DNA from 3 places in the Nocardia sp. NPDC059229 genome. Region 3 is predicted to be linked to each of the others. Evidence: riboswitches for the same ligand, from Rfam matches in the RefSeq annotation. Region 3 holds a riboswitch; each other region holds the start of a gene.
What was found. A riboswitch is a leader RNA that binds a small molecule or an ion and turns the genes downstream of it on or off. The one in region 3 is predicted to bind S-adenosylmethionine.
Positions count from the first base shown of each region.

Region 1: it holds a riboswitch for S-adenosylmethionine, as region 3 does, so the genes downstream of both, ACFXHE_RS43185 (ABC transporter substrate-binding protein) here and ACFXHE_RS28950 (amino acid ABC transporter permease) in region 3, are expected to answer to the same signal.
Region 2: it holds a riboswitch for S-adenosylmethionine, as region 3 does, so the genes downstream of both, ACFXHE_RS33320 (rhodanese-like domain-containing protein) here and ACFXHE_RS28950 (amino acid ABC transporter permease) in region 3, are expected to answer to the same signal.

Region 1 covers NZ_JBHZAK010000047.1:5,767-9,033, reverse strand. Annotated here, with positions in the region: gene ACFXHE_RS43190 (ABC transporter permease) at 1-677, opposite strand, end outside; gene ACFXHE_RS43185 (ABC transporter substrate-binding protein) at 678-1,838, opposite strand; SAM riboswitch class IV at 2,002-2,118, opposite strand; gene ACFXHE_RS43180 (TIGR00725 family protein) at 2,212-2,694, shown strand; gene ACFXHE_RS43175 (HAD family hydrolase) at 2,735-3,267, opposite strand, start outside.
Region 2 covers NZ_JBHZAK010000018.1:86,878-90,144, forward strand. Annotated here, with positions in the region: gene ACFXHE_RS33315 (O-succinylhomoserine sulfhydrylase) at 1-780, opposite strand, end outside; gene ACFXHE_RS33320 (rhodanese-like domain-containing protein) at 815-1,237, opposite strand; SAM riboswitch class IV at 1,252-1,367, opposite strand; gene ACFXHE_RS33325 (hypothetical protein) at 1,430-1,876, opposite strand; gene ACFXHE_RS33330 (FAD-dependent oxidoreductase) at 2,164-3,267, shown strand, end outside.
Region 3 covers NZ_JBHZAK010000014.1:125,288-128,554, forward strand. Annotated here, with positions in the region: gene ACFXHE_RS28935 (hypothetical protein) at 1-52, shown strand, start outside; gene ACFXHE_RS28940 (hypothetical protein) at 256-951, shown strand; gene ACFXHE_RS28945 (flavin reductase family protein) at 1,095-1,643, shown strand; SAM riboswitch class I at 1,746-1,838, shown strand; gene ACFXHE_RS28950 (amino acid ABC transporter permease) at 1,847-2,743, shown strand; gene ACFXHE_RS28955 (amino acid ABC transporter ATP-binding protein) at 2,740-3,267, shown strand, end outside.

The DNA of each region.
Region 1 (3,267 bases), on a different contig from region 3:
GCCACGAATCCGGTCATGCCGACGATGCCGCCGCTGGTCGGCGAGATGTTCGAGTTGTAGAGGCCGACGAAGATGCCCGCCAGCCCGCCCAGTCCGGAGGCGATGGCGAAGGCCAGCGACTGCACCCGGCCCACGCCGATGCCCATCTGCGCGGCGGCGTCCGGGTCCTGCGCGGTGGCGCGAATGGCCAAACCGTGGCGGCTGTACCGCAGGAAGGCCCACAGTCCCGCCATCACCGTGAGGGTGAGGGCGAACATGACCACATCGGAGGTGCCGAACCGCACCCCGCCGACCCGGAAGTTGTTGGTGGGCAAGACCTGTGGGAAGGGCCGGGTGTCGGGTCCGAATACCAGGGCGACCACGTTCTCGATGATCAGCCCGACCGCCACCGTCGCCAGCAGGGCGGCAATGGCAGGGGCCCGCCGCAGCGGCCGCACCGCCAGGATGTCGATGGCAACGCCGACCAGCGCCGTCGCCGCCACCACCACGCCCAGCGCGGCCCACCAGGGCACGCCGTGCTGGGCGATCAGCCACCAGCCCAGCACCGAACCGAACGCGAAGATCGAGCCGTGCGCGAAGTTGATGACATTGCTGACCCCGAAGATGAGGGTGATGCCCACGGCGATGAGCGCGTACGCATTGCCGTGCACCAGACCCGCGATGAGCGTGTCGAACATCTATTTGGCGCTTCCGACCGGGACGAATTTGCCGCTGCGCAGTTCCAGCTCGATCGGCTTCACGCCGCTGGGCCGCCGCGTCTGCTGGTCGAAGGCGAAGGTGCCCAGGCCGATTCCGTCGAAGTCCTTGATCTCGCGCAGGCCCTTCAGCACGCCCTCGCGGGTGGCGCCGCCGGTCTTCGCGGCCTTCACCAGCACGTTCAGCGCGTCGTAGGCGTAGACGTTGAAATCGCCCGGGTCCGTATCGAACTTGGCCCGGAACTTGGTGACGAAGCTCTGGATCTTGGGGCTCGGATCCGACGGAGTGAAGACGCCGTTCACGATGTCGCCCTCGGCCGCCGCACCCGCCAGATCGATGAACTGCGGGGTGTTCTGGCCGGCGAACAGCTGGCCGGTGAACCCGACATCACGCAGCTGCTTGACCACCAGCGCGCCGTCCGGGCCGTAGCCGAGGTGCACGAAGGCGTCCGGGTTGGCGTCGCGGCCCTTGATCAGCACCGGCCGGAAGTCCTGCGAATCCGGCAGGATGGCCGAGGAGTAGGCGATCTCGATGCCCTTCTCCTTGGCGAACTGCTCGAAGAATTTGAAAGCCTGCTTGCCCCAGTCGGTTTCGAGGTAGACGACGGAGACCTTCTTCGCCTTGGACCGCACCCACTCGGCATTGCGCTCCATGTACACGTCCAGCGTGATGGAGGGGCTCCAGGAGTAGTCGCCGCCCTTGGTGAAATCCACCGAGGAGTTGGTGAACCCGTACTGCACCAGCTTGCCGCGGTTGTACACCGGCGAGGCCGCGATGGAGGCGGGCGAGGAGAAGTCGCCGAGCTCGGCGATGATGGACTTGTCGCCCACGAACTTGGTGGCGATCGGCACCGTCTGCTTCGGATCCGACTGCGAATCCTCCCATTTCAGCGCGACCTTCTTGCCGTCGATCCCGCCCGCCGCATTGATCTCGTCCAGGGCCAGGTCGAAGCCCTGCTGCCAGAGCCGCCCGTACTCGGCCGACCCGCCCGTCTTCGGGCCCGACACCCCGAAGTACACGGTGTCCGACTTGCTGTCCGACGACTCGTTCCCGCACGCCGACAGCAGCCCCGCCACCGCGGTCACCGCCGCCACACCCACCAACACCCGGAATCCACGCGACCCGGACCAGTTCCTGCTCATTGCTACCTCTGCACTCGTGCACCGACACCGCGCCGGGGCATGGGGACTCGACCGCGACCGCCGAAGGCGTACGGTGCGGGAAAGAGAATCGCCCGCATGGAATTCGGGCGCTGGGCCTCAGCCGTTGGCCGGGCGGCATCCAGACATGGACCTGTGCTCCTTCGACTAGCGCTTGCGGGGTCCGCGTGGACGCCGCCTGGTCGTCACCCGGGGCACCCCACCGCCGTGCGAGGGTTGCCGATCAGCGAGCCGGGGCTCGAACATGCTGATACTCGTGACCGTGGGCAGAACGGTAGCCGCGGCCACCCCGCGCCGACACCATTCGAATCACCCTGATGCCAACGACCCGTCCACACCGACGAGAGGAAAGCCCTTGCCACCCCTGCAAATTGCCGTCTGCGGCCCCAGCACCTGCACCGACACCGAGTCCACGGCCGCCCGCGAGGTGGGCCGGCTGCTCGCCGCGGCGGGTGCGACCGTGCTGTGCGGCGGCGGTTCGGGCGTGATGGCCGCCGTCGCCGAAGGCGCTTCCGGCGCAGGCGGACTCGTCCTCGGCATCCGTCCCGACACGGATCGTGACGCGGTCTGCCCGGGCCTGACCGCGGCGATCTATACGAATATGGGTGAGGCCCGCAATGCGATCCTGGTGGCCTCGGCCGACGCGATCATCGTCATCGGCGGCTCGTGGGGCACCCTGTCCGAGCTGGCATTGGCGAACCACCGCGGTATTCCGGTCGTATCACTGCGCGGCTGGCAGGTACACGATGCCGACGGCCACGCGGTCGACGCCTCGATCCCCGCCCTCGACCCCTCGCACGCCGTGGCCCTCGCGCTCGCCCCGCCGATCTATCCGTGAACGCCCGCACCGCGCGCGGCCGGTGCGCCGAGAACGGTTGCTAGTCAGCCGGTTGCGCGGCGAGGTGGGCGGCCAGCCAGCGCGGGAACTCGGTCAGATCGCCGAGCACCACATCCGCGCCCGCGGCCGACAGCTCCTCGGCCGCATAGGGCCCGGTGGTCACCGCCACCGACACCGCGTCGGCCACCTTGGCCGCCCGCACATCGCCGAGATGATCCCCCACATAGATCGAGGCCCCGCGCTCCCGCAGCACCTCGCCCTTCTCCTCCGCCCAGGCCCCGCCGACCAATTCGTCGACCGCCAGCCCGAGATGATCGAGATGCAACTGTGCGTGCGGCCCGTTCTTCGCCGTGATCACCAGCACCCGCCCACCGGCCCGATGCACCGCCGCCAGCGCGTCGACCACCCCCGGCAGATGCTCCGCCGCGTGCACCGCCAGATCCGGATACAACTCCCGGTACATCGCGACGATCCCCGGCACCTCGTGCTCCGGAAACCACTGCGCCGCCTCGTGCGCCAGCGGCGGCCCGAGCCGCGACACCACCAGCTCCGAATCGATCGCCACCCCGGTCC
Region 2 (3,267 bases), on a different contig from region 3:
CAGGGTCCACGCATTGAAGGGGCTCAGCGCCGGACCGGTGTGGCGCATCAGGCTCTTCACCGGGCCGTCGATGTAGTCCTGCGGTCCGAGGATCGCGCCGCCGAGGACGCGGCCCTGCCCGTCGATGTGCTTGGTGCCCGAGTACACGGTGATGTCGGCACCCAGGTCGAAGCCGCGCTGCAGCAGCGGGGTGGCGAAGACGTTGTCCAGCACCACCTTCGCGCCCGCCGCGTGCGCGAGATCGGAGACCGCGCGGACATCGGTGAGGGTCTGCATGGGGTTGGAAGGGGTCTCGAAGAAGACGGCCTGGGTCGGCACCGACAGCGCCTGCTCCCACTGGTCCAGATCCTCGCCGTCGACGAAGACGGTCTCCACGCCCCAGCGCGGCAGGATCTCGTTGGCCACCACGAAGCAGGAGCCGAACAGGCTGCGCGCCGCCACCAGCCGGTCACCCGCGGCGAGCAGCGCGCCCAGCGCGGTGAACACCGCCGACATGCCGGAGGCCGTCGCGAAACAGGCCTCCGCGCCGTCGATCAGGCGCAGCCGCTCCTCGAACATGGCGACCGTCGGGTTGCCGTAGCGGGAGTAGACGAAGTGCTCGATATCGCCGGTGAAGGACGCCTCGGCCGCCTCGGCGCTCTCGTAGACGAAACCCGAATTGAGGAACAGCGCCTCGGAGGTCTCGTCGAAGCCCGAGCGCCGGGTGCCGCCGCGCACGGCCTGCGTGGCGGGGCCGACGCCCTCGGGGAGCGGTTTGTCGAAGGAACCACCGGTGATCATGACTGCCTCCCTGCGATCCGTCCGGACACGAAACTCATGACTGACGCCAGGGCAGGCCGTCGGCCCGCCAGCCCGTGCCGCCGCGATGCCCCTGACCGTCGAGCGCACCCTCGAAGCCGTCGACCACATTGAAGGACGGGGCGATGCCGAGGGTGGTGGCGGCGGTCGCCGCGCCGATGGAGCGCTGGCCGGAGCGGCAGATGAAGATGACCGGCGCGGCCGAGTCCTGGCCGCGATCGCCGAGCGCCTGCTTCAGCTGATCGGTGAAACGGGTATTGGGCGTGCCGGAGACGTCCACCCACTCGATCAGCGCGGTCGGCCGGCCGATGCCGCTGGTGTCGGGCACCCCGACGAACCGCCACTCGGCTTCGGTGCGCACATCCACCAGCACCGCATCGGGGTTGTCGCGCAACAGTTCCCACGCCTGCTTCGGCGTGATGTCACCCGCGTAGCTCACTTGTACCTCCTGTGAATCCGCACTTGCCGCACCGCTGTCCGATGCGTGGCCAGGTCGTCACCCGGAGCACCCCACCGCGGAGGAGGGTTGCCGACCAGCCAGCCGGGGCTTGACGCTGGTACTCATGACCTGGGTTGAGATTGCCGAAAAAACGGCCCCACTGTCAAACCCCGGCCGCGACTTCGGCCGTTGTCAGGAATTGCAGACCAACCAGCGGGAATTCTCCCGGGTGAAGTGCCAGGTCGAGGTGGTTTGGGCGCCGGAGACCGTGAAAGTGACCTGCGCCGTGGCCTTCTCGCCGTCGACGGCCGGGTCGGCCAGCTTGTCGAACGTGATGGTCCCCCCGGTCGCGGCCGCGACCTCGAGCGGCGAGGCGTTCTCGTCGAATCCCTTGCAGGACAGGGTCGGATCGTACTTGCCGGTCTCGCTACGGGACTTGATGAAGTTGCCTGCGGCCACCGCGAGCCGATCGGAATCTGTGACATTCTTCTCAACCGGCGAGACCAGCGTCGCGATCACGATGCCCAGGATCACGACCGCGATGACGCTCGCCGCCACCAGGAACGGCCACATGCTGCGGGCCTCGTTCTGATCGATCGGAACCGATGTCTCCCCGGCTGTCTCCTCGGCGTCGCTCATGGGTAGATCATGCCTGGTCGCCGCCGTCCGCCCGGCACGGCATTGCCACGGTTCGGGCCTCGGCATTCCCACAGTTCACGGCCCTGCGCGTGAAGGGCCCCGTGCGCCATCGATAGAATCAGCAGAATTTCCGCCCCAGGCGCGGGAATAGCAAGACTACGCAGCAACGCTGCAGCGTCGGGGGCCAACGGCGGTCACCGAAGCCAGGACGTCAACTTAGCCTAAGCTAAGAACGACGGCTGAGTTTTGACGACAAGTTAGTTTCGACCCAAAGGGTGCGCGGAAGAATGACCGAACAGAGTGCAGCGACCCGCCCGCTACGCATTGCGATCGTGGGCGCAGGCCCGGCCGGTATTTACGCCGCCGATGCCTTGATGAAGTCCGATGCCGAGGTGAGCATCGACCTCTACGAGCGCATGCCCGCGCCCTTCGGCCTCATCCGCTACGGCGTCGCGCCCGACCACCCGCGCATCAAGGGCATCATCACCGCCCTGCACAAGGTCCTCGACAAACCGCAGGTCCGACTGCTCGGCAATATCGACTACGGCGTCGACATCAACCTCGAGGACCTGCGGCAGTTCTACGACGCGGTCATCTTCTCCACCGGCGCCAACGCCGACCGCGCCCTCGAGGTGCCGGGGATCGACCTCGACGGCTCCTACGGCGCCGCCGACTTCGTGTCCTGGTACGACGGCCACCCGGACGTGCCGCGTACCTGGCCGCTGGACGCGGAGAAGGTCGCCGTCCTCGGTGTCGGCAACGTCGCCCTCGACGTGGCCCGCGTGCTCGCCAAGACCGGCGACGAACTGCTGCCCACCGAGATCCCGCCGAACGTCTACGAGGGCCTGCAGGACAACAAGGCCCTCGAGGTCCACGTCTTCGGCCGCCGCGGACCCGCCCAGGCCAAGTTCACCCCGCTCGAACTGCGCGAACTCGACCACTCCCCGACCATCGAGGTCATCGTCGACCCCGAGGACATCGACTACGACGAGGGCTCCGAGGCCGCGCGCCGCCACTCCAAGCAGGTCGACATGATCTGCAATACGTTGGAGCAGTGGGCCATCCGCGATGTCGGCGACCGCCCGCACAAGCTGTTCCTGCACTTCTTCGAGAACCCGTCGGAGATCCTCGGCGCGGACGGCAAGGTCGTGGGCCTGCGCACCGAGCGCACCCAGCTCGACGGCACCGGAAACTGCAAGGGCACCGGCGAATTCAAGGACTGGGACATCCAGGCCGTGTACCGCGCGGTCGGCTACCTGTCGCAGAACATCCCGCTGCTGCCCTTCGACGACCAGGCCGGCACCGTGCCCAACGAGGCCGGGCGCGTGCTCGTCGACGAGGACGCCGACGGTGCGGCTCGCTACATGCCCGCTACCTACGTGACCGGCTGG
Region 3 (3,267 bases):
CTTCACCACCATCAACCAGCCGCACATCACCGCTCCGGCTCCGGCCAAGTAAGAGCGCGGTTCTATAGGAGCGAGGGGCTCTATAGGCATCAGCTGATACCTCATCGGGACAGCCCGCTCGGCCGTATGGCCGGGCGGGTTTCCCATTTCAACTGTTCATCGCGTCAGCACCCCGGATCCATATCTCGTTCGGGTCGGCCCGTTTCGATCATTCGGTCCACACCTGCGGGCTGTCTGATGAGGAAACAAAGGGAAATGCGCTTCAAGAATTTCGCCGCGACCGCGGCGCTGGTGATCGCCGCCATGGGCGTCACCGCCGGCACCGTCAATGCGGCCCCGGCTGCCGACAATGGCGTGATCGATTACGCGGCAACGACTTCCGACACCAACACCATCATCCACACCGATGGTGGCTCGATGGTGGTCGAGGACGGCACTTTCAAGATCAAGGCCGCCAATGGCACCGTGCTGGCCGGCCTGCCGCTGAACTTCCGGGTCGACGACTTCGAGTTCCCGATCGCCGCGGAGATCGCGGATCACACCGCGACCCTGACCCCGCAGTACGACACGAATCACGCGGTCTACAAGCCGATCAACCTGCCCTACGAGGACCAGGCTCCGTGGAAGTCGGACTACGACCGTGAGCAGGCCGCCTTCAACCGCCTGAAGGACACCATCTCCACCGGCGCCACCATCGGCACGCTGGTCGGCGGTCTCGGCGGCGCGGCCGTCGGCTGCATCGCCGGTATCGGTGTGGGTCTGGTCGCCACCGGCGCCCTGGCCACCCTGTTCGGCCTCGGCCCGCTCGGCGGCTGCGTTCTGGGCGCGGCCACCGTCGGCTTCCTGGGCACCATCGCCGGTCAGCTGTTCGTGACCGCACCGATCGCCATCGCCGCCGCCTACAACTACTTCGTCACCATCAACCAGCCGCACATCGAGGCGCCGAAGTAACCATCGCAAGCATCCCCGACCCCCGTCCGGCGCCGGCCGGGCGGGGGTTTCGCATTGTCCCGCAACGGGACCGCCGCCGCCGACTTGCAATCGAGGTGAACGCAATCCTGTCGTGGCGCGTACGGCGGTGCTGAAGTGGGGCAATGGGCGAGCTGACCTCGATTCACAGCGCGGCTGCCGCGCTCACTCCGGTCGACGGGACCGATCTGCGGCGGACATTTTCGCACTTTCCCAGCGGGGTGGTGGCCGTGTGCGCACGGATCGGCGGGACACCGTACGGCCTGGTGGCGAGCACCTTCGTGCCGGTCTCCCTGGACCCGCCGCTGGTGTCGATCTGCATTCAGTATTCGTCGGAGACCTGGCCGCGGCTGGAGCAGGCGAGCCGTTTGGGTCTGAGCCTGCTCAGCAGCGAGCAGGAGCCGGCGGCGCGCGGGCTGAGCTCGCGGCGGGGAGACCGCTTCCGCAATGTCGACCTGCACCCCGGGAACGGGAACGCGGCGTTCGTCGCCGGGGCCACGGCATGGCTGGAAACCTCGGTGCACGAACAGGTTCCGGCCGGTGATCACGCGGTGGTATTGCTGCGGGTGCACCGGCTCGGCACGCACCCCGATTCCGAGCCGCTGGTCTTCCACCGCAGCGGTTTCCGCGCCCTCTACGACCCGGCCCCCGAGCGCGACGAGGCCGCGGGCTGATTTCCCCGTTTCCACCGGAATTCCGGAAAACGACTGTCATGCAATTGAATTCACGTTGATCGGGACCGGCGACATACGCCGTCGGAATTCGTAGTGTCGTCTACACCATCCAGAGCGATCGAGAGACCCGGCTCGCAGACATCGCAGCAACCCCCGCGCACGTGGTGCGGGTGCTTCCGCCGGGACCGATGGAGGACGAATCCATGAGTACGCTGGCGGCGCCCACGCAGACGGAGCCCGAAGCCGAACACCACGACGGGGATCTACCGGTCGTCCGCGCCCGGCACCCGTGGCGCTGGGTCACCGCGGCGATCGCGCTGGTGCTGGTCGCGCAGTTCGCACATGGGCTGATCACCAATCCGGGCTGGGACTGGGAAACCTTCGCGCAGTATGTCACCGCGAAGTCGGTGTTGTCGGCGCTGAAGGTGACGCTGGAGCTGACCTTCTGGGGCACGCTGCTGGGATTCTTCCTCGGTGTCTGGCTGGCGGTGGGCCGGCTGTCGAAGAACCCGGTGCTGCAGGCGATCTCGTGGACCTATGTCTGGGCCTTCCGGTCGATCCCGCTGATCGTGCAGTTGCTGTTCTGGTTCAATCTGGCCTACCTGTACAAGACGCTGTCGCTGGGCATTCCGTTCGGGCCGGAGTTCGCGCGATTCCAGACCAATGGCGTGATCAGCGGATTCACCGCGGCCGTCATCGGTTTGGCGCTGCATCAGGCCGCGTATTCGGCGGAGATCATCCGGGCCGGGATCATCTCGGTCGACGAGGGCCAGTGGGAGGCGGCCCGGTCGCTGGGCCTGCCGTGGCGGCGGCAGTTCTTCACGATCGTGGCGCCCCAGGCGATGCGCGGAATTCTGCCGAATGCCGCCAACGAGGTGATCAGCCTTTTCAAGGGCACCTCGATCGTGTCGACCATGGCGATTGCCGAGCTGTTCTATCAGGTGCAGGTCATCTACGGCCGCAATGGCCGGGTGGTGCCGCTGCTCATGGTGGCCACGGTCTGGTACATCCTGCTGACCACCGTGCTGAGCGTCATTCAGTTCTCTATCGAGCGGCACTTCTCGAAGGGCCGTCGTTCGAAGGCCGGTGATCGGCGATGACCGAGTTCGCGATCGAATTGCGCGGCATCCGAAAGTCCTTCGGCCGCAATGAAGTGCTCTCGGGCATCGACTTGGCGGTGCGCCCCGGCGAGGTGACGGTGATCCTGGGCCCGTCGGGTTCGGGCAAGTCGACGCTGCTGCGCACGATCAACCACCTCGAGCAGGTGGACGGTGGCACCGTGCGGGTCGGCGGCGAGCTGGTCGGCTACCGGCGCAAGGGCGGCAAGCTGCACGAGCTGCACGAACGCGAGATTCTGCGGCAGCGGGCGCGCATCGGATTCGTGTTCCAGAACTTCAATCTCTTTCCGCACCTGACGGTTCGGGAGAATGTGGCGCTCGCGCCGGTGGCCGCGCAGCGCCGCTCCAAGGCCGAGGTGAACGCCGAGGCGCTCGAACTGCTGGCGCGGGTCGGCCTGGCGGACAAGGCGGACGAGTATCCGAGCCGGTTGTCGGGTGGGCAGCAGCAGCGCGTGGCCATCGCGCGGGCGCTGGCCCTGCGGCCGGAGGTGGTGCTGTTCGACGAG